2 regions of the Burkholderia sp. BCC1996 genome follow, and region 1 is predicted to be linked to the other one. Evidence: riboswitches for the same ligand, from Rfam matches in the RefSeq annotation. Region 1 holds a riboswitch; the other holds the start of a gene.
What was found. Region 1 has a riboswitch for thiamine pyrophosphate ahead of U4Z64_RS23495 (FAD-dependent oxidoreductase). Riboswitches for the same ligand answer to the same signal wherever they lie in the genome.
Positions count from the first base shown of each region.

Region 2: it holds a riboswitch for thiamine pyrophosphate, as region 1 does, so the genes downstream of both, thiC (phosphomethylpyrimidine synthase ThiC) here and U4Z64_RS23495 (FAD-dependent oxidoreductase) in region 1, are expected to answer to the same signal.

Region 1 covers NZ_CAJPHM010000016.1:155,081-166,420, reverse strand. Annotated here, with positions in the region: gene U4Z64_RS23500 (ABC transporter ATP-binding protein/permease) at 1-646, opposite strand, end outside; TPP riboswitch at 915-1,038, shown strand; gene U4Z64_RS23495 (FAD-dependent oxidoreductase) at 1,273-2,409, shown strand; gene thiS (sulfur carrier protein ThiS) at 2,442-2,639, shown strand; gene U4Z64_RS23485 (thiazole synthase) at 2,678-3,493, shown strand; gene thiE (thiamine phosphate synthase) at 3,490-4,614, shown strand; gene U4Z64_RS23475 (ABC transporter ATP-binding protein) at 4,699-5,520, shown strand; gene mlaE (lipid asymmetry maintenance ABC transporter permease subunit MlaE) at 5,517-6,284, shown strand; gene mlaD (outer membrane lipid asymmetry maintenance protein MlaD) at 6,309-6,869, shown strand; gene U4Z64_RS23460 (VacJ family lipoprotein) at 6,902-7,867, shown strand; gene U4Z64_RS23455 (phospholipid-binding protein MlaC) at 7,978-8,607, shown strand; gene U4Z64_RS23450 (lipid asymmetry maintenance protein MlaB) at 8,604-8,879, shown strand; gene U4Z64_RS23445 (ABC transporter ATP-binding protein) at 9,072-9,998, shown strand; gene U4Z64_RS23440 (ABC transporter permease) at 9,995-10,750, shown strand; gene U4Z64_RS23435 (BolA family protein) at 10,801-11,040, shown strand; gene murA (UDP-N-acetylglucosamine 1-carboxyvinyltransferase) at 11,055-11,340, shown strand, end outside.
Region 2 covers NZ_CAJPHM010000033.1:28,536-39,875, forward strand. Annotated here, with positions in the region: gene U4Z64_RS32570 (cytochrome b/b6 domain-containing protein) at 19-651, opposite strand; gene U4Z64_RS32575 (pentapeptide MXKDX repeat protein) at 751-1,017, opposite strand; TPP riboswitch at 1,288-1,404, shown strand; gene thiC (phosphomethylpyrimidine synthase ThiC) at 1,529-3,460, shown strand; gene U4Z64_RS32585 (glycine zipper 2TM domain-containing protein) at 3,714-3,929, shown strand; gene U4Z64_RS32590 (hypothetical protein) at 4,139-4,399, shown strand; gene U4Z64_RS32595 (DMT family transporter) at 4,576-5,502, shown strand; gene U4Z64_RS32600 (EAL domain-containing protein) at 5,967-7,247, shown strand; gene arfB (alternative ribosome rescue aminoacyl-tRNA hydrolase ArfB) at 7,291-7,695, opposite strand; gene U4Z64_RS32610 (AAA family ATPase) at 7,692-9,998, opposite strand; gene recB (exodeoxyribonuclease V subunit beta) at 9,995-11,340, opposite strand, start outside.

The DNA of each region.
Region 1 (11,340 bases):
TCTGGATGATCAGCGAGCCGACCACCGCGTACAGCGCGGCCGCCCACACCATGTAGCCGGGGATCGTGATCGGCGTTGCGCCGAGCGAGAGCGTGAGCGCGCCGGCGAGCGACCACAGGATCGTGATGAACGACACGAGCGTGACGACCGTCGACAGCAGGTCGAGCGACAGCGCGAGCGTCGTCGTCGCGAACGACTGGAGGTCGTCGGTGATCCGCTGGTCGGGGTTGTCGGCGAGGCGGTCGCGTTCGATCCGGTAGAACGCGCGATCGCCGAGCCACTGGCCGAGAAAGCGGTCGGTCAGCCACTGGCGCCAGCGGAACCCGAGCATCTGGCGCAGGTAGCGTCCGTACACCGCGAGGATGATGAAGCCGAACGCGAGCGCGGAGAACTGCATCAGCAGGTTCGGGAAGTCGTGGACGTCCTTCGACTGCAGCGCGTTGTAGAACTGCGCGTTCCACTTGTTCAGCTTGACGTTGATCCAGACCACGCAGAGGTTGATCGCGATGATCGTGACCAGCAGCCCCCACGCGACTTTCCATTCGGACGACACCCAGTAGGGCTTGATGAGGCTCCATGCGGATACCGGGCGCTCGTCCTGCGGCGCGTCGGAGGCGGAGCGGACGGGATCGATCGATTGGGTCATGTGCTTCCTGATGAGTAGCCGGCGCGCGGGCCGGGCGGAGCCGGACGCGCGCCGCGATACGGCATGCCGGGACGAGGTGCCGACTGACGGCGGGCGTCCGGATGGTGGCCCGCGCGTCTTAAACGGCACTTAAGGCCGGCGGTGACGCGGCAACCGGCCGCTCGCGCGGCCGGCCTGCGGGCATTGTGCCAGAGCGGCGCGGCCCGACGGCGAATTTGCCGCAAGGGGACAGTTTGCGGCGCTTTCCGCTTTTATGGTCTAATGGCCGACGACGAAACAGGGGTGCTTCGAGCGCGGCCGACGGACAGTTCCGGGCAACGCGGCGAGGCTGAGAAAGACCCTTCGCACCCGATCCGGGTAATACCGGCGAGGGAAGTTTCTGATCCCGCCGGGCCGCGCTGGCCGCCATCCCACATGGTCAGCGCCCGAGTCCCGCCCGGCCGGCCTTTGCTGCCGGTTTCGTCCTTTTGGGTACGCGCGTCGCGCGTTACGGAAGGAATGATGACCGCTCAATCTTCAGTCTTTTGCGCTGTTCCCGATCCGCTGTCGCGTGCGTCTGCACGGGACCGTGTGCGCGCGTCGACGTCCGTCGCATGCGCCCGCCTGGTTCGCGGGGAGGGGGCGCGATGAACCTCCATGCTTCCCGGCCGGATTTCGCGGTACTCGGCGGCGGCCTCGTCGGCCGCCTGATTGCGTGGCGGCTCGCGGGCGACGGGCATCGCGTCGCGCTGTACGAACGCGGCGGCCCGGACGGCGAGCAGTCGGCCGCGTGGGTCGCGGCCGCGATGCTCGCGCCGCTCGCCGAGGCGGCGAGTGCCGAGCTGCTGATCACCGAGCTCGGCGCCGCATCGCTCGCGCGCTGGCCGCAATGGCTCGCGGAACTGCCCGAACCGGTGTTCTTCCAGCAGCACGGCACGCTCGTCGTCTGGCATCACGCGGATCGTGCCGAGGCGCCGTTGTTCGAGCGGCGCGTGCGCGCGAACGCGCCGGCCGAGCTGTTCGACGGCGGCTTCGTCGCGCTGGCCGGTGCGCAGGTCGACGCGGCCGAGCCCGCGCTCGCGGGGCGCTTCGCGCGCGGCCTGATGCTGCCGCGCGAAGGGCAGCTCGACAACCGGCAGGCGCTGTGCGCGCTCGCGGCGGGCCTCGCGCAACGCGGCGTCGAGCTGCACTGGCACGCGACGATCGACGACGCGAACCGGCCCGACGCGCATTTCACGATCGATTGCCGTGGGCTCGGCGCGAAATCCGCGCTGCCCGCGCTGCGCGGCATCCGCGGCGAAGTCGCGCGCGTGCATGCGCCCGGCATCGGGCTCACGCGGCCCGTGCGGCTGCTGCATCCGCGCTATCCGCTGTACATCGCGCCGAAACAGGACGACCTGTACGTGATCGGCGCAACCGAGGTGGAGGGCGAGGACATGTCGCCCGTCAGCGTGCGCTCGGCGCTCGAACTGCTGAGCGCGGCGTTCTCCGTGCACCCGGCATTCGGCGAGGCGCGCATCCTCGAACTCAACGCGCAGTGCCGCCCGACGCTGCCCGACCATCGCCCGGCGGTGATCTGGGACGGCGCGACGACGCTCGCCGTCAACGGCCTGTACCGGCACGGCTTCATGATCGCGCCGGAAGTCGCGCATGCGGCGGTCGCGTTCGCGCACGCCGCGCTCGGCGGCACGTTCGCCGATGCCGACGCGTTCGCCGCGTGGCGCGATGCCGCGCGCTGGCCGACGCTCCTTCATCACCGCGACGACGCGCGCCAGCCGGCCTGACGCGCGCCGCCGACCGAATTCGATCAAGCCTCATGGATATCCAGATCAACCAACAGACGCTGACGCTGCCCGACGGCGCGACGGTGGCCGACGCGCTCGCCGCGTACGGCGCGCGTCCGCCGTACGCGGTCGCGCTGAACGGCAATTTCGTCGCGCGCACGCAGCATGCGGCGCGCGCGCTCGCGACGGGCGACAAGCTCGACGTGGTGCACCCCGTCGCGGGCGGCTGAGCGCCGCCGGTTCGCCCCCGCTCTTCCAGGAAAACGACATGACGTCCCTCACTTCCGCCGACGCGCTGACGCTGTACGGCGAAACCTTCGCAAGCCGCGTGCTGCTTGGCACGTCGCGCTATCCGTCGCTGCAGTCGCTGTCCGACTCGATCGCCGCGTCGCGCCCCGGGATGGTGACGGTCGCGCTGCGCCGCCAGATGACCGGCGGCACCGCCGAGGCCGGTTTCTTCGACCTGCTCAAGCGTCACGCGGTGCCGCTGCTGCCGAACACGGCCGGCTGCCAGACCGTCGCCGAGGCGGTGACGACCGCGCACATGGCGCGCGAGGTGTTCGACACCGACTGGATCAAGCTCGAGCTGATCGGCGACGACTACACGCTGCAGCCCGACCCGGTCGGGCTGATCGAGGCGGCCGCGCAACTGGTCAAGGACGGCTTCAAGGTGCTGCCTTACTGCACCGAGGATCTCGTGATCGGCCGGCGCCTGCTCGACGTCGGTTGCGAGGCGCTGATGCCGTGGGGCGCGCCGATCGGCACCGGCAAGGGCGTCGTGAACCCGTACGGGCTGCGCGTGTTGCGCGAGCGGCTGCCGGACGTGCCGCTGATCGTCGACGCGGGGCTCGGGGTGCCGTCGCACGCGTGCCAGGTGATGGAGTGGGGTTTCGACGGCGTGCTGCTGAACACGGCCGTGTCGCAGGCCACGCACCCGGAGATCATGGCGCGCGCGTTCGCGCAGGGCGTCGAGGCCGGCCGTGCGGCCTACCTCGCCGGGCCGATGGATGCGCGCGAGACCGCGCATGCGAGCACGCCGGTCGTCGGGATGCCGTTCTGGCACCAGGACGGGGGCGGCGCATGAGCGCGCGCTTCGCCGATGCCTTCTGGCCGCCGGCCGACGAGCTGGCCGAAGCGGCCGAGCGGATTCGCGCGCGCCTCGGCGACTGGCCGGCCGGCACGACGCCGTGGCGGCTCTGCGTCGTGGCGCCCGACGTGCCGGCCGACGGCGACGTGCTGATCGTGTCGGCCGGCGACCGTGCCGCGCAGGCGCGCGCGTCGGCCGCATCGCGCCCCGCATCGCCGGATGCGGTCGCGATCGAATTCGACGAGCGCGGCGCCGTGCTGCATGCCGCGGGCGTGCGCCACGCGCTGGAAGCCGCGCATCCGCTCGCCGACGACTGGATCGCGGCGCTCGCCGCGTTCCTCGACTGCGGTTTCGCGCCGATCGACGCGCTGGTGCTCGCGCTGGCGTGGCGCGACGGCGACGAAACGCGCGATGCCGATGCGTGGCCGGTCGACGCGGCACGGTTTCCGCGTGTCGCCGGCCTGGCCGCCGCACCGGAGCCGGCATTCCCGCCGTGCCCCGCGCAACTGGGCCTGTATCCGGTCGTCCCGGATGCCGAATGGGTCGAGCGCGTGCTGGAATGCGGCGCGCGGACCGTGCAGCTGCGCGTGAAAGGCGCGGAGCCGGACGCATTGCGCCGGGAGATCGCGCGCGCGGTCGCGGCAGGGCGCCGCTATCCCGATGCGCGCGTGTTCATCAACGATCACTGGCAGATCGCAGTAGAAGAGGGTGCGTACGGCGTACATCTGGGCCAGGAGGATCTGGAAACGGCCGATCTGGCCGCGATCGCGCGCGCCGGCCTGCGGCTCGGGCTGTCGAGCCACGGTTATTACGAGATGTTGCGGGCCTTGCACGAGCGCCCGAGCTATCTGGCGCTCGGTCCCGTCTACGCGACCGCGACCAAGGCAGTCGCGGCGCCGCCGCAGGGCCTGGCGAGAATTGTCCGCTATGCGCGCTTCGCGGGGGCGCGGGCGCCGCTCGTCGCGATCGGCGGCGTGGGGCTCGACGCGTTGCCGGACGTGCTGGCGACGGGCGTCGGCAGCGTCGCGGTCGTCAGTGCGGTAACGGGCGCGATCGATTATCGGGCGGCGATTGTTGCATTGCAGCAATGCTTTGCCCGACAATTTGACAATCATTGACCGCAGGGCCCGGAACGGCGTCACGACATCATTCCAATGCAGGCCCTATAATTCGGCGTTCTGCGTAAAAGGACTGTCAGCTCCGTGAGCCCCACTCCTACCGAGACCCTGCTGGAACTTCGCGACGTCGACTTTGGCTACGGCGACCGCCTCGTCCTGTCGAACCTGAACATGCGCTTCGGGCGCGGCCAGGTCGTCGCCGTCATGGGCGGGTCGGGTTGCGGCAAGACGACCGTGCTGCGCCTGATCGGCGGGCTGGTGCGCGCACGCCGCGGCCAGGTGCTGTTCGACGGCGCCGACGTCGGCGCGCAGACGCGCGACGGCCTGTACGCGCTGCGCCGCAAGATGGGCATGCTGTTCCAGTTCGGCGCGCTGTTTACCGACATGTCCGTGTTCGAGAACGTCGCGTTCGCGCTGCGCGAACACACCGACCTGCCCGACGACCTGATCCGCGATCTGGTGCTGATGAAGCTCAATGCGGTCGGCCTGCGCGGCGCGCGAGACCTGATGCCGTCCGAGGTGTCGGGCGGGATGGCGCGCCGCATCGCGCTCGCGCGCGCGATCGCGCTCGACCCGCAGCTCATCATGTACGACGAACCGTTCGCGGGCCTCGATCCGATCTCGCTCGGCATCACCGCGAACCTGATCCGCACGCTGAACGAGGCGCTCGGAGCGACGTCGATCCTCGTCACGCACGACGTGCCGGAATCGTTCGCGATCGCCGACTACGTGTATTTTCTGGCCAACGGCGGCGTGCTCGCGCAGGGTACGCCCGACGAGCTGCGCGCATCGACCGACCCGAGCGTGCGCCAATTCATCGACGGCGCGCCGGACGGCCCGTTCAAATTTCATTACACGAGCCCGCCGCTGGCAGCGGATTTCGGGCTCGGCGGAGGGCGCGCATGATCAGCGCGATCGGACGTTACGTCATCGGCGGCCTCGAGCGCGCGGGCTACGGCACGCGGCTGTTCGTGCGCCTCGTGCTGGAATTCTTCCCGCTGTTGCGCCGGCCGCGGCTGGTCACGAAGCAGATCCACTTCCTCGGCAACTATTCGTTCGTGATCATCGCCGTGTCGGGCCTGTTCGTCGGCTTCGTGCTCGGCCTGCAGGGTTATTACACGCTGAATCGCTACGGGTCCGAGCAGGCGCTCGGCCTGCTGGTCGCGCTGTCGCTCGTGCGCGAGCTCGGCCCGGTCGTGACCGCGCTGCTGTTCGCGGGCCGCGCGGGCACGTCGCTGACGGCCGAGATCGGCCTGATGAAGGCCGGCGAGCAGCTCACCGCGCTCGAGATGATGGCCGTCGACCCGGTCAAGACGGTGATCGCGCCGCGCCTGTGGGCCGGCATCATCGCGATGCCGCTGCTCGCCGCGATCTTCAACGCGGTCGGCGTGCTCGGCGGTTATTTCGTCGGGGTCGTGCTGATCGGCGTCGATCCGGGCGCGTTCTGGTCGCAGATGCAGGGCGGGGTCCAGGTATGGGCCGACGTCGGCAACGGCGTGATCAAGAGCATCGTGTTCGGGTTCGCCGTGACCTTCATTGCGCTGTTTCAAGGGTATGAAGCGAAGCCCACGCCCGAGGGCGTGTCGCGCGCGACGACCAAGACGGTCGTGTTCGCGTCGCTCGCCGTACTCGGCCTCGATTTCCTGCTGACCGCGCTGATGTTCAGCTAAGCCTCAGCCAAGCCAAATTTTGGGATGACGATGAAAAAGACTGCTCTCGACTTCTGGGTCGGCCTGTTCGTGGTGGTGGGCTTCCTTGCGGTGCTGTTCCTGGCGCTCAAGGTCGGCAACATGAGCTCGCTGTCGTTTCAGCCGACCTACTCGGTGCGGATGAAATTCGACAACATCGGCGGGCTGAAGCCGCGCGCGGCCGTGAAGAGCGCGGGTGTCGTGGTCGGCCGTGTGAAGGCGATCGGCTTCGATCCCAACACCTACCAGGCGCTGGTGACGATCGATATCGACGGCCAGTATCCGTTCCCGAAGGATTCGTCCGCGAAGATCCTGACGTCGGGCCTGCTCGGCGAGCAGTACATCGGCCTCGATCCGGGCGGCGACACCGAAATGCTGAAGGCGGGCGATACGATCACGATGACGCAGTCGGCGATCGTGCTCGAGAATCTGATCGGCCAGTTCCTGTACAGCAAGGCAGCCGACGCGGGTGGCGCGAAGCCGGCATCCGGCGCCTCGGCTGCACCGGCGGCGCCCGCACCGGTCGCGGTGCCGGCCTCCGCGGTGTCCGGTTCGGCCGCCCAATAACCACACGAGAGAAAGACCAGAGGGTAATGACCATGCAGACGATCCGCATCAGGCACGCCGCGCTCGCGGTGGCGGCAGTCGCCGCGTTGAGCGGTTGCGCGACCGTGCAGACGCCGACCAAGGGCGATCCGCTCGAAGGCTTCAACCGGTCGATGTACAAGTTCAACGACACGGTCGACACGTACGCGCTGAAACCGGTCGCGAAGGGCTACCAGTACGTGGTGCCGCAGCCGGTGCGCGACAGCGTGACGAACTTCTTCTCGAACATCGGCGACGTCTACATCGCGGCGAACAATATCGTGCAGCTGCGGATCGCGGACGGCGTCGGCGACATCATGCGCGTCGTGATCAACACGGTGTTCGGCGTCGGCGGCCTGTTCGACGTCGCGACGATCGCGAAACTGCCGAAGCACACGGCCGACTTCGGGATCACGATGGGTCGCTACGGCATGCCGTCGGGTCCGTATCTCGTGCTGCCGCTGCTCGGCCCGAGCACGCTGCGCGACACGGCCGGCCTCGGCGTCGACTACGTCGGCAACCCGCTCACCTACGTGAAGCCGGACGGCCTGAGCTGGGGCCTGTTCGGCGTGAACCTCGTCAACACGCGTGCGAACCTGCTCGGCGCGGGCGACGTGCTGGATGCCGCGGCGCTCGACAAGTATTCGTTCGTGCGCAACGCGTACCTGCAACGCCGCCAGATGCTGATCGACAACGCGCGCGGCGAGGCCGCGACGACCTCGAGCAACGATGCGCTGCCGAAGTACGACCTGCCGGACGACGGCGCGGCACCGGCGGCAGCCGGTGCGGCCGGGACGGCGGGCGCCGCGGCAGTCGGTGGCGCGACGGCGCCGGCCGGCGCATCGGGCGCGGCCGTTGCCGCACCGGCGTCGGGTGCCGCCCAGGCGCCGAACCCGGCCAGCGCGACGACCGTGCCGCCGATGCAGGTGGCGCCGCCGTCGCCGGGCGGATTCCGCTTCCCGAGCATCCGGCTGCACTGACGCGCTTACATTCGTTACAGCCGGAAACGATTCAGTCGGTAGCGCACGCGAACCTTCGCGTAATCTACCGGCTCCAACCTTCGCATCGACTCTTCATGCAGGTCTCCATGATGAAAAAACTGTTCCTGATTCCCGTTTTCGCGGCGCTGTTCTCGTTCGGCAGCGCAGCTCACGCGCAAGTCGACCAGTCGAACCCGCAGGCGCTGATCAAGACGGCGACGCAGCAGGTGCTCGACGAGGTCAAGCAGCAGACGATCAAGCAGGGCGACACCAACCGCATCATTACGATCGTCAACAAGGACATCCTGCCGTACACCGATTTCCGCCGCACCACGCAGCTCGCGATGGGCCGCAACTGGCGCACGGCGTCGGCCGAGCAGCAGCAACAGGTTCAGGAGCAGTTCAAGCTGCTGCTGATCCGCACGTATTCGGGCGCGCTTGCGCAGCTGAAGCCGGACCAGCAGATCCAGTACCCGCCGTTCCGTGCCGATCCGGCCGACACCGACGTCGTCGTGAAGACGGTCGCGATGAACAACGGCCAGCCGGTCCAGATCGATTACCGCCTGTACAAGACGGCCAACGGCTGGAAGGTGTATGACCTGAACGTGCTGGGCGCATGGCTGATCCAGACGTACCAGCAGCAGTTCAACGAGAAGATCCAGCAAAGCGGCGTGGACGGCCTGATCAAGTTCCTGACGCAGCGCAACCAGGAACTTGCCGCCGGCAAGCAGGCGTCGTGAGCGGCTTCGCGGCCGGCTCCTCGCTGACCGTCGCGAGCGCGAAGTCCGCGCTCGCGGACGGTCTCGCGCGCATCGACGCGGGCGAAACCGCCGTCGACTGCGCGGCGCTGACGCAGTTCGACTCGTCCGCGCTCGCCGTGCTGCTCGCATGGCAACGTGCCGCCAAAGCGCGCGGCGCGACCCTCGACATCCTCAATCTCCCCTCGAAGCTCGCCAGCCTCGCGCGCGCCTACGGCGTCGACGCGCTCATCGACGGCACCGGGCGACATTGACCCTGTCCGACCGAAGCCTGCCGCGCCAGCCGGCGCGCGCACGCTTCAGGCCGTACGCCTTAGGCGCCGGCTCCACCAGCCGGTTTGCCCTATAATCAAGCGTTTTGCGGGGCAGCCAATCGGCGTCCGGCCCCCATTTTCTTTCGCAGCAAGCACAGAATAGGCGTCGCGGCCCTTGCGCCGCGCACAGTCATGTCAGCCATAGAAATCCGTCACGTCAAGAAGCGCTACAAATCGCTTCAGGCGCTCAAGGGCGTCAGCCTGTCGGTCGAGGAGGGCGAGTTTTTCGGTCTGCTCGGCCCGAACGGCGCAGGCAAGACCACGCTCATCAGTATCCTCGCCGGGCTCGCCCGGGCCGATGAAGGCAGTATCTCGGTGCGCGGCCACGACGTCGTCAAGGACTTCCGCGGTGCGCGCCGCGCGCTCGGCGTCGTGCCGCAGGAACTCGTGTTCGACCCGTTCTTCACCGTCCGCGAGACGCTGCGGATCCAGTCCGGCTATTTCGGGCTGCGCCGCAACGACGACTGGATCGACGAAGTGATGGCCAATCTCGACCTCACCGAGAAGGCCGACGCGAACATGCGCGCGCTGTCGGGCGGCATGAAGCGCCGCGTGCTGGTCGCACAGGCGCTCGTGCACCGGCCGCCCGTGATCGTGCTCGACGAGCCGACGGCCGGCGTCGACGTCGAGCTGCGCCAGACGCTGTGGAAATTCATCTCGCGGCTGAACCGCGAAGGCCACACGATCGTCCTGACCACGCATTACCTCGAGGAAGCCGAGTCGCTGTGCGACCGCATCGCGATGCTGCGTCGCGGGGAAGTCGTCGCGCTCGACCGCACCGACGCGCTGCTGCGCCGCTTCGCGGGCTTGCAGCTGTACCTGCGGCTGGCAACGGGCGCGCTGCCCGCCGAGCTGCGCGGGCTGGAGACCGATCCGGCCGCACGCGCGCCGGGCGAGCATCTGCTGCGTCTCGCGAGCTACGACGATGTCGAGCGGATTCTCGCGCAGTGTCGCGCGGCGGGCTGCACGTTCGACGAGATCGAGGTCCGCAAGGCCGACCTCGAGGATGTGTTCGTCCAGGTGATGAACGGAGCAGAAGTCGTCGAGGGATTGGCATGAGCGGTTTTCAAACGCTGTTCTACAAGGAACTCCTGCGTTTCTGGAAGGTGTCGTTCCAGACGGTCTGCGCACCGATCGTGACGGCGCTGCTGTACCTGACGATCTTCGGCCACGCGCTGTCGGGCCGCGTCGAGGTGTATCCGGGCGTCGAGTACGTGAGCTTCCTGGTCCCCGGCCTCGTGATGATGAGCGTGCTGCAGAACGCATTCGCGAACAGCTCGTCGTCGCTGATCCAGTCGAAGATCACCGGCAACCTCGTGTTCGTGCTGCTGCCGCCGCTGTCCTACAAGGACATCTTCGGCGCGTACGTGCTCGCGTCCGTCGTGCGCGGGCTCTCGGTCGGCGCGGGCGTGTTCGTCGTGACGATCTGGTTTATCCCGATGCATTTCGCGGCGCCGCTGTTCATCATCGCGTTCGCGCTGCTCGGCTCGGCGATCCTCGGCACGCTCGGGCTGATCGCCGGGATCTGGGCCGAGAAGTTCGACCAGCTCGCCGCGTTCCAGAACTTCCTGATCATGCCGCTGACGTTCCTGTCCGGCGTGTTCTATTCGACGCACTCGCTGCCGCCCGTGTGGCGCGAGATCTCGCGTCTCAACCCGTTTTTCTACATGATCGACGGCTTCCGTTTCGGGTTCTTCGGCGCGTCCGACATCAACCCGCTCGCGAGCCTCGCGATCGTCACCGGTTTCTTCGTGCTGCTCGCGATGTTCGCGATGCGGCTGCTCGCGACCGGCTACAAACTGCGTCATTGATATCGACGGCGGCGGCCGCCACGGGCGGCGCGCGCCGACAGGAGCCCCTCATGTTGCCGACTCCCGAACAGGTCAAGCAATACATCGCCGGCGGTCTCGCCTGCACTCATCTGGAAGTCGAAGGCGACGGCCAGCATTTTTTCGCGACGATCGTGTCGGCGGCCTTCGAAGGCAAGCGGCCGATCCAGCGGCACCAGCTCGTCTATGCGGCGCTCGGCGATCGCATGAAGCAGGAAATTCACGCGCTCAGCATGAAGACGCTGACGCCCGCCGAATGGCAGAACGCATAAACCGGAACCACTGAGTGCAAGTCACCGTCAACGAGCGCGACGCCGTCCAGAGCGTCGCCACGGCACACCCGGCCGCCAACGGGGAATCGCAGGGACATGGGATGGACAAGCTGGTGATCGAAGGCGGTCGCCGGTTGTCGGGCGAGATCGTCGTGTCGGGCGCGAAGAACGCCGCGCTGCCGATCCTGTGCGCGGGGCTGCTCAGCGCCGAGCCGGTCGAACTCGACAACGTGCCGAACCTGAAGGACGTGCGCACCACGCTGAAGGTGCTGAACCAGATGGGCGTGAAGAGCGAAGCGG
Region 2 (11,340 bases), on a different contig from region 1:
TCACCCGGAGTTGACGGGTCAGCGCCCGCGCAGCATCGCGAGCAGCGAGCGCGGCACCAGCAGCGCCATCGCGACGTGCACGAAGAAGAACGCGACGAGCAGCGACATCGCCCAGAAATGCACGACGCGCGCGTTGTCGTAACCGCCGAACAGTTCGCGCAGCAGCGGAAACTGCACCGACTTCCAGATCGTCAGCCCGGACAGCACCAGCACGATCAGATCGACGATCGCGACCAGGTACGCGGCACGCTGCACCGCGTTGTAGACGCTCAGATCGTCGTGCGCGAGCCGGCCGCGCAGCGCGGCGCGCACGTCGCGCCACACGGACGCCGGCGTGACCGGCAGCATCTTGCGCGCGAGGCGTCCGGTCGCGATCGACATCGTCAGGTAGAACAGCCCGTTGCCGACCAGCAGCCACATCGCCGCGAAATGCCATTGCAGCGCGCCGCCGAGCCAGCCGCCGAGCGTGATGCCGTGCGGAAACACGAACGGCGGATAGATCGGCGACGCATCGTAGATGCGCCAGCCGGACAGCGCCATCAGGATCGCCGCGAGCGCGTTGAGCCAGTGGCTCACGCGCACCCACAGGGGATGAATCTTGCGGGCGGGCGGCGTGACGGCCGCGCGCCCGGTGGCGGGAACGGTTTGCATGATGAAGACTCCCGGAACGGGTCGACGAGTCGAGACAAAACGAGACGCGGGCGGCCGTCGTCGAGCACATGCGCCGGCCGCACGCCCTGCCCGGCTCCGTCAGTTCGACGGCGCCATCTTGTCGTCCGACTTCGCCTTGCCCATCTCGTCGTGCGACATCGCGTCTTTCTTCATCGCGTCCTTCTTCATCGCATGCTTCTTCATGGCGTCCTTCTTCATTGCGCCGTCCTTCGCCATCGCGTCGTGCCCCATCGCGTCCTTCGACATCGACGAGCCGTTTTGCGACATCGCGTCGTTCTGCGCATACGCGCCCGTTGCAAGCGTGGCGAAAGCAGCGACACAGGTGGCGATCAGTACGTTTTTCATGACATCTCTCCAAAACATGGGTTTAAGGAGCCGAATAGACGGACGACGTCGCGGGAAATGACAGCCGCTGCGAAATTTTTTTTGTGAGGTCGCGCGAAGGCGCGCCATGTTGCACCGCTTCGCCGCGGCCGGCCGAGCCGTGGGGCCGCGCGGCGGCGACGCGCGCTGTCATTTCGACGGGCCATCACACCGCCCGCCATGCTGCGGCCGCACCGGGATGGCCGATCCCGTCCCGGTTGAAACCGCCGCCAAGCCAGTGTATCGTGTGCGCTGCTAACGCGGGGGTCCTGCAATGCGTTCGGTCAAACAACCGGCATTGCGGGTGAGAAATACCCTTTGAACCTGATCTGGATAATGCCAGCGCAGGGAAGCGTACGGATTTCACCGCCATCCTTCTGACGAAATCCGCCGCCTCACCAAGCCTCGTCTCCTGCTTAGCTCGAGCCCCACATTCGTCAAGGGCTCCGGGCAAGCGCCGAAGCGCCTGCCCGGCGCTCACACAGGAGATTGCATGAACGCCAATCCGAAGTTTCTGTCTGCCGACGCCCACGTCGACGCTGCTGCCGTCGCGCCGCTGCCCAATTCGCGAAAGGTGTATGTAACCGGCTCGCAGCCCGACATCCGCGTGCCGATGCGTGAAATCACGCAGGCCGACACGCCGACCGGCTTCGGCGGCGAAAAGAATCCGCCGATCTACGTGTACGACACGTCGGGCCCCTACACCGATCCGGACGCGAAGATCGACATCCGCGCGGGCCTGCCCGCGCTGCGCCAGCGCTGGATCGAGGCACGCGGCGACACCGAGGTGCTCGACGGCCTGTCGAGCCAGTACGGCCTCGAGCGCGCGGCCGACCCGGCTACCGCCGACCTGCGTTTCCCGGGCCTGCACCGCAACCCGCGCCGCGCGCAGGCCGGCAAGAACGTCACGCAGATGCACTACGCGCGGCAAGGCATCATCACGCCGGAAATGGAATACATCGCGATCCGCGAGAACCAGCGCCGCGCCGAATACATCGAGAGCCTGAAGTCGAGCGGCCCGAACGGCGCGAAGCTCGCCGCGATGATGGGCCGCCAGCATCCGGGCCAGGCGTTCGGCGCCGCGGCCTTCGGCGCGAACGCGCTGGCCGAGATCACCCCCGAGTTCGTGCGCGACGAAGTCGCGCGCGGCCGCGCGATCATCCCCGCGAACATCAACCACCCGGAATCCGAGCCGATGATCATCGGCCGCAACTTCCTCGTGAAAATCAACGCGAACATCGGCAACTCGGCCGTCACGTCGTCGATCGGCGAGGAAGTCGACAAGATGACGTGGGCGATCCGCTGGGGCGGCGACACGGTGATGGATCTGTCGACCGGCAAGCACATCCATGAAACGCGCGAGTGGATCATCCGCAACAGCCCGGTGCCGATCGGCACGGTGCCGATCTACCAGGCGCTCGAGAAGGTCAACGGCAAGGCCGAGGACCTGACCTGGGAAATCTTCCGCGACACGCTGATCGAGCAGGCCGAGCAAGGTGTCGACTACTTCACGATCCACGCGGGCGTGCGCCTGCAATACGTGCCGCTCACCGCGAACCGGATGACGGGCATCGTGTCGCGCGGCGGCTCGATCATGGCGAAGTGGTGCCTCGCGCATCACAAGGAAAGCTTCCTGTACGAACACTTCGAAGAGATCTGCGAGATCATGAAGGCGTACGACGTGAGCTTCTCGCTCGGCGACGGCCTGCGCCCCGGCTCGATCTACGACGCGAACGACGAAGCGCAGCTCGGCGAGCTGAAGACGCTCGGCGAGCTCACGCAGATCGCGTGGAAGCACGACGTGCAGGTGATGATCGAAGGCCCCGGCCACGTGCCGATGCAGCTGATCAAGGAGAACATGGATCTCCAGCTCGACTGGTGCAAGGAAGCGCCGTTCTACACGCTCGGGCCGCTCACCACCGACATCGCGCCGGGCTACGACCACATCACGTCGGGCATCGGCGCCGCGATGATCGGCTGGTTCGGCACCGCGATGCTGTGCTACGTGACGCCGAAGGAACACCTCGGGCTGCCGAACAAGGACGACGTGAAGGAAGGGATCATCACGTACAAGCTCGCCGCGCACGCGGCCGACCTCGCCAAGGGTCACCCCGGCGCGCAGGTCCGCGACAACGCGCTGTCGAAGGCGCGCTTCGAGTTCCGCTGGGAAGACCAGTTCAACATCGGCCTCGACCCGGACAAGGCGCGCGAATTCCACGACGAGACGCTGCCGAAGGATTCCGCGAAGGTCGCGCACTTCTGCTCGATGTGCGGCCCGCACTTCTGCTCGATGAAGATCACGCAGGACGTGCGCGAGTTCGCGGCGCAACAGGGCGTATCGGAAAGCGAAGCGCTGAAGAAGGGGATGGAAGTCAAGGCGGTCGAGTTCGTGAAGACCGGCGCCGAGATCTATCACCGTCAGTAAGCCGGCCAGCGAACGCGGCGGTCCGCACGGACCGCAGCGTGGCGCACTGCACCAGGCCCGCTTTCGAGCGGGCTTTTTTGCGTGCCCGCGCATGCGTCGTGCCTGCCGGCGCAAGGGAAACAATTGATTACGAAACCGCCCGAGCCTTAACAAGTCCTTACAGCAGCCCGTTGGGACGGCAGGTAGATTGGTTTCATGCGCGGCCGCGATGCGCTCGTGCGACCTTCCGTTCACTATCGCGAGGACAACCATCATGAATGCTTCGATTCGGCGTTTTGGGGTATGCGCGCTGCTCGTCACGACGGTGGCCAGCCTGTCGGCCTGCGATTCGATGACGCGGCGCCAGCGCGATACGGCAATCGGTGCGGGTGTCGGCGGCGTCGCGGGCGCGGCGATCGGCGGCAACGCATTGTCGACGCTGGGCGGCGCAGCCGCCGGCGGCATCATCGGCAACCAGGTCGGCAAATAAGCCGACCGGCTTACCCGGCTGCCGCGCGACGCGCGGCAAGCTCCGGCCTGACGGCGTTTCCGCGCGGCGGAAGCGCCGTTTTTCGTATGCGGCGCCGCAACACGACGCAGCGGCACGGAAATGATCCGTTACCGTTTTGCGCATCTTGTCATCGCCGCGCGGCCTAAGCTTAAGCATCTGCCGATTGCCGGCTCCGCCGGAGAGACATCATGAACAGGACCCTCGTCGCACTCGCCGCCGCGGCGCTCGCGTGCACGACGCTCGCCGGCTGCTACTACCCGTACGGCTATTATCCCGGCGGCTATTACGCGGCCGCACCGGCACAGCCGGCGCCCGTGTACGTCGATCCGGGCCCCGCCTACTACTACCCGGCGCCTGCGTATGCGCCGGCATGGGGCGGTTATTGGGGACCCGCGCTGTCGCTCAATTTCGGCTTCGGCGGACGCGGCGGCTGGCACCACCATCACTGAGCGCGCCGCTCCATGCGCAGCCGGTCTCGCGCGGCCGGTCGCCCCGAGCCGGCGACCGGCGACCGGCGACATTCCCGTTTCTGGCCGTTTCTTGCCGTTTCATCCGATCGTGAAACGACGGCGCGGTAACGCGGTGTAAGATCCTTTGCATCCCGTCCCGTCGCCCGCCACGCTCGATGTCACCCAAGAACGCATTTCTGCTGACCGTCCTCGCCGCCTTGTGGGGCGCGTCGTTCCTGTTCATCCGGGTCGGCGTCGCCGACTTCGGTGTCGCGCCGCTGATGGCGCTGCGCGTGGGTATCGGCGCGCTGTTTCTCACCGGCTTCGCGCTGACGCGCTTCAAGCCCGCCGAGCTCGGCGCGCAGCTGCGCCGTCGCGCACGGCCGTTGTTCGTCGTCGGCGCGCTGAACTCGGGCATCCCGTTCTGCCTGTTCGCATTCGCCGAACTGACGCTGTCGGCCGGCGTGACGTCGGTGATCAACGCGACGACGCCGCTGTGGGGCGCGCTCGTCGCCTACCTCTGGCTGAAGGACAAGCTGTCGCTGCCGCGCGCGCTCGGCCTCGTGATCGGCTTTGCCGGCGTGCTCACGCTCGTGTGGGACCAGGTCGCCAACGCAAGCGGCAGCACCGGCGCCAGCGCCACCGCGCTGGCTGCCGCCGCCGCGCTCGGCGCGACGCTGCTGTACGGCATCGCGGCCAACTACACGAAGCGCACGCTCAGCGGCGTCGACCCGCTCGTCAACGCGACCGGCAGCATGATCGGCTCGACCGTGCTGCTGCTGCCGTTCGCGATCGCGACCTGGCCCGCGGCTGCCGTCAGCGCGCATGCGTGGGGCGCCGTGCTCGCGCTCGGCATCGCCTGCACGGGCATCGCGTATTTCATCTTCTTCTATCTGATCGCGCATGTCGGCCCGGCGCGCGCGATTACGGTGACGTTCGTGATCCCGGTGTTCGGCCTGCTGTGGGGCGCGCTGTTCCTCGGCGAACACGTGTCGGTCGTGATGATCGAAGGCTGCGCGATCGTGCTCGTCGGCACCGCGCTTGCGACCGGCGTGATCAAGCGGATTCCCGGATTGGGCCCGCGCGGCGGCGAAGCGACCTGAGCGACGCGCTGGGCCCCGCGCCTGCCGGTTGCCGGTTGCCGGTTTCCCGCGAGGCGGCGGCCACCGTTCGTCGAGCGCCGCGCATGGACCGGTGCGCGACGGCGCAGGTCGTTTTCACCTGATGCCGATGCAGCCGCATGGCTTGCCCGTTTTTCCGTTTTCCTGACCCGCCGGCCTTCTTCGCACGCAATGCACGCGGCATACGCGGCGCTGTCGCCGCGTGCACGACCGGCGGCCCTTGCGTGTCGAGCTTGCGGGCGGACAACCCCGTCCAGGCGACGGTGTAGCGTTTGCGTCTGGAGTTACCCTGATACGCGCGCCGCGCCATTCCCGTTACACTCGTAACACTCATCCGCAGAAGGCGGTCACGATGCACCACGTTCTTTCGCGTCCACCTGCGCGTGCGACGGCTTCTGCGTGGCGCGCACGATACCGTCCCCCGATCGCCCCAGGGCGTCGTTGACATGAAGGCCGCCCGCGACATCTCGCTCGATTCCCTGCTCGAACGCCTGACACCGACGCCCAGCGGCTGGATCGCCACGTATCGCGACACGACGCTGCGCAGCGTGTTCCAACCCGTGCTGTCGATCACGCACAAGCGCGTGGTCGGCTATGAAGCGCTGCTGCGCGTCGTGGACGAGAACGGTACGCTGGCTTCGCCTGTCGCGCTGTTCGACAAGACGCGCGCCGCTGCCGACGCGCTGCTGCTCGACCGGCTCGCCCGCTGCCTGCATACGGCCAACTTCGTCGCGCAGGGCATCGGCGACGGCTGGCTGTTCCTGAACGTGACGCCACGCGTGCTCGATTCGGGCCTCGTGCAGCGCGAATTCGTCGAGGCGCTGTGCCGTCATTTCGCGCTGCCGCCGAACCGCATCGTGCTGGAAGTCGTCGAGCAGCCGTCGCGCGACGAAGCCGCGCTCGCCCGCACGATCGACATGATCCAGCATCGCGACTTCCTGATCGCGATCGACGATTTCGGCACCGGATTCTCGAATTTCGACCGCGTGTGGCGCGCGCGACCCGATATCGTCAAGCTCGATCGCTCGCTCGTCGAGCGCGCGAACGCGTCGGCCGACGATCGCCGCATCATGCATCACCTGGTATCGATGCTCCACCAGGCCGGCGCGATGGTGCTCGCGGAGGGTGTCGAAAGCGACGACGCGCTGCAGACGCTGATGGAAGCCGATATCGATTTCGTCCAGGGCTTCCAGTTCGGCCAGCCCGATGCGTCGATCGCGCACGCGAGCGCCGCGGCGCCCGCGATGCTCGACGCCGCGTGGCAACGCTTCATCGCGCGCCGGCATACGCCGGCGATCGCCGAGCAACCGGGCTTCGATGCGATCGAGCGGCTCGTGCTCACTGGCGCGGCTGCCTTTTCCGTGAGCGGCAACCTGCAGGACGCCGCGCAGCGCGTATTCGCGGTGCCGGCCGCGCGCCGCGTGTTCGTCACGGACGAGATCGGCGAACAGTTCCTGCCGTCGATCGGCGCGCGCCCCGAGGATGGCCAGGCGAGCGGCACGCGGCTCGCACCGCTGTTCCCGGAGACGCACAGCAACTGGTCGCGGCGCCCGTACTTCCAGCGCGCGATCGCGGCGCCGGGGCGCGTCGCGCTGATGGGCCCGCACTTCTCGCTGACCGAAGGCCGCGACTGCTACACGGCGGCTGTCGCGATTCGTGCGCAAAGCCGCCTCGTCGTGTTCTGCGTCGACTTCGTGCTCGACAGCGCGGGCACCGTGATGCGCTGACGGGCGCGGCGGCGCCCGCCATGCCGGCCGGGTCGATCTTCCGTCAGTCGATCACCTTCCCTCTTCCGGATTTCACCACGCTGCGGCGCGACTTGTGTTCGAGCCGCCGCTCCTTCGATGCGCGCGTCGGCCGTGTCGCCACACGCGCGCGCGGCGTGAACGCGACGCTGCCGATCAACGCATCGAGCCGCGCGAGCGCTGCCTCGCGGTTTTTCTCCTGGGTGCGGTATTCCTGCGACTTGATCACGACGATGCCGTCGCGCGTGATGCGCTGGTCGGACAGCGCGAGCAGCCGCTCCTTGATGACGGGCGGCAGCGACGACGCGCGGATGTCGAAGCGCAGGTGAATCGCGCTCGATACCTTGTTGACGTTCTGGCCGCCCGCGCCCTGCGCGCGCACGGCGGTCCATTCGACTTCGGTCGGATCGAGCGTGTAGCGGATCATCATCGCGTCGTCTCCTTGCGGCGCCGCGCGAGTGCCTCGTCGACGCGGGCCGCGAGGCCCGAATCGCGTTGCGTGCGCGTCGCGACCGCCTGCGCCAGCACACGCCGCGGGCCGATCACCTGCACGCGCGTACGCGCGCGCGTGACGGCCGTATAGACGAGTTCGCGCGTGAGCACGCGGCTGAACGACGCCGGCAGCACGAGCGCGGCCTCGTCGAATTCGGAGCCTTGCGACTTGTGGACGGTCAGCGCGAACGCCGTTTCGTGCGGCGGCAGCGCTGCAGGCGACACGGCGCGCGCGGAGCCGTCCGCGCGGCGGAACCACACGCGCAGCACGCCGTGCGCGTCCGGCAGCGCGATGCCGATGTCACCGTTGAACAGCCCGAGCGCATAGTCGTTGCGCGTCACCATGATCGGCCGCCCGGTGAACCAGTGTGCGCCGACCGCGAGCGGCACGCGCGCGGCATGCCGCACATGCGTGGCCACCAGCGCATTGACGTGCTCGGCGCCGCGCGAGCCCGTGCGCGTCGCGCACAGGATCCGGAAGCGGTTGAGCGCATCGAACAACGGCAACGGGTCGGGCACCGGCGCGGACAACGCGGCGCGCAACGCATCGAGGTAGGCGCCGAACCGGCGCGCGAGCCGCTCGACGGTCGACGCCGCAAGCGTGTCGCCCGCATCGTCATGAAACGACGCGGCCGCGGCATCGTCCGTCGGCAACGCGTCGAGCGCGCCCTGCACGTCGCCGCGACGGATCGCGAGCGACAGGCGGCCGATCGCCGAATCGAGACCGAAGCGGTAATTGCGTTCGAGCCACACGACGCAGTCCGCGAGTGGTGCGGGTGCGGGGGACGCGGCGGCAACGCCGTCGGCGGCGCGGGTTGCAACGGTCGACGCCCATGCCGAATCGCCCGCAGCGGCCGGATCGAACGGCGTGAGCTCGACCGCGTCGAGCCACGCGAGTTCGCCGGCCTCGATCCATGCAGGATCGGTGGCCGCCGAGGTGCGATCGGTGTCGGTCGGTGCAAGCGCCGCAGGCGGCAACGAAGCCGCGGGTGGCGCGGCATCGGCAGGCGAAACCGCTTCAGCCTGCGGCTCGTCGTCGAACAGCGACGCCTGGCGCGTATCCACGTTCCGCCGCGCCGACGCCTTGCGCGCGGGAGCAGCCGGTAACGGAACGGATGCTGGCGCCGGAATTGGCGCGGCAACCGCCCCGGCCGCCCCCGCCGCCTCGCCGTCCGGCACCGGCAACGCCGCGACGAAAGCCGCTTCGTCGATCCCGAGCGCGTCCGCGATGCACGCGCGCGCCGTGGCGGTAAACGTCGGCCGGGCGCTGAGTTCGGCGAACACGGCGCCGGCCTCGACCGCGGCAAGCTGGTCCTTGTCGCCGAGCAACACGAGCCGAGCGCCGGGCGCGAGCGCATCGAGCAGATGCGCAGCGAGCGCGACGTCGATCATCGACGCCTCGTCGACCACGATCAGGTCGTACGGCAACGGATTGTCGCGATGATGGCGGAAGCCCGCCGCGCCGCCGCCACCCAGCAGGCGGTGCAGCGTGTACGACGTGTCCGGCAGGCGCGCGGCAAGTTCCGGCGGCAGGTCGCCCGCCCGCGCGTGCAGCGCTTCCTGCATCCGCTGCGCGGCCTTGCCGGTCGGTGCCGCCAGCGCGATGCGCAAGCCCGGATGCGCGTCGAGCAGGCACGCCAGCACGCCGACGACGGTCGTCGTCTTGCCGGTGCCGGGGCCGCCGCTGACGATCGTCACGCGTCCCGTCAGCGCAACGATCGCCGCGACGCGCTGCCAGTCCACGTCGCCCGTCGCGGGCCCGAAGTAACGCGCGAGACTGTCGCGCAACCGGTCCGGCGACAGCGCGTCGCCCGGCGCGGCGACGCCGGCCTGCGCGACGAGCGCATCGGCGAGCCGACGTTCGTAGTCGAAATAGCGCGACAGATACAGATGGTCGAGCCGGTCGACGATCAGCGGCCGCTCGTCGCCGCGCGCGAGCGTGCCGAACGCCACCACGCCGCTCGCGGCAAGCGCCGCGCGCACGTCGTCGACCGGTTCCTCGTAGCGTTGCGCGAGCGCGCCGAGCGACACGCATACGTGACCGCCCGCGGTCGCCCGGCTCGTCGCGAACGCGGCGCGCGCCGCCCAGCGCGCGGCCGCGGCCGGCGCACCCGCGCGGCGCGACAGGTCGCCGATGCGCCGCGCGAACCCTTCCGCGAGCGCGATGCCGAAATCCGCGGGCTCGGGCAGGCGCGCGACGAGGCCACCGGTGAATTCGAGCGTATCGTCGGTGACGTTCATGCGCGGCCCCCTTCCATCATCCGGTCGAGCGCGTCGACGAGTTCGCGCGCGGGCCGCCGCGCATGCACGCCGGCCGGTTCGCCGCCGCTGCGCCAGCCGGGCCGCACGCCGCGCACGAACAGGTACAGGTAGCCCGCCATGTGCGTGTCGTAGTCATAGTCGGGCAGCCGCCCGCGCAGATAGCGATGCAGCGCGACCGTATAGAGCAGTGCCTGCAGGTGATACGCGTGATCGGCCATCGCGACGTCGAGCGCGCGCGGACCATAGTCATCCGGCGTATTGCCGAGGTGGTTCGACTTCCAGTCGACGATCCAGAAGCGGCCGTCGTGTTCGACGATCATGTCGATGAAACCCTTGATGAAACCGGCGAGCATGCCCGCGTCCAGCGCAACGTCCGGATAGCCGTGCGCGACCAGCAACCGGCGCAGCGCGCCCAGCTCGAGCGACGGCGCCGGAAACAGGAAACCCATTTCGTCGAGCCGCCTGGCGGGATCGAGATCCGCAAGCCGCATGCCCGGCACGAGCTCCGTGCGCACGACATCGCCGACGAGCCGCGCCATCATCGCCGGCAGGCGCGTCGCGAGTTCGGGCTCGGCCTCGACCGGCCGGTCGTGCAGCGCGCCGAGCGCCGCCCGGTGCCACGAATCGGGCTCGGTGAACCGGCTGAGTTCGAACAGGCGGTGCAGGCATTCGCCCGCTGCCGCACCGCGCGGAAACACGAGGATGTCGTCGTCCGGCGGCTCGACCGCCGCCGTGTCGGCCACGACGAACGCGCCGTCCGGCACCACGGCGGCAAGCGCATCGTGATCGGGCCGCAGCTCGTCGTCCGGCACGAGCGCGACGCCTGCTTCCTCGCGTGCCATCGACGCGGTCAGCGAACTGAAGCTCGCCATCCGCCACGCGTCGCGCAACACGCGCGTCGCATGACGTGCCGCGAGCGTCTGCGATGCATCGTGCCCGGCCGCGAGCCGCTCGCGGCGCGCCGGCACCGGCAACGGTGCGACGCTCACGGGCCCGCTCGCGAGTGCTTGCCACGCCGCGTCGAGCGCCGCTTCGTCGGGCGGCTCGTCGAGCCACGCGTCGAACGACTGGCCGGCGCCGGCCACGAGCCAGTTCAGCACGCTGCGCCGCGCCTCGCGGGTCGAGCGCGACGACAGATAAGGCCCGGCGACGAGATAGCACCGATAGACCGCGCGCGTGAGCGCCACGTAGACGAGCCGCGCGCGTTCGGCCGCCTGTTCGCGCAGCGCCTGGCGCGCGGCATGCTCGGCGGCTTCGTCGTCGCACCCGTAATGCAGCACGGCGTCGCCCGCGTCGTCGTGATACTCGCGGGCGTCGGGCA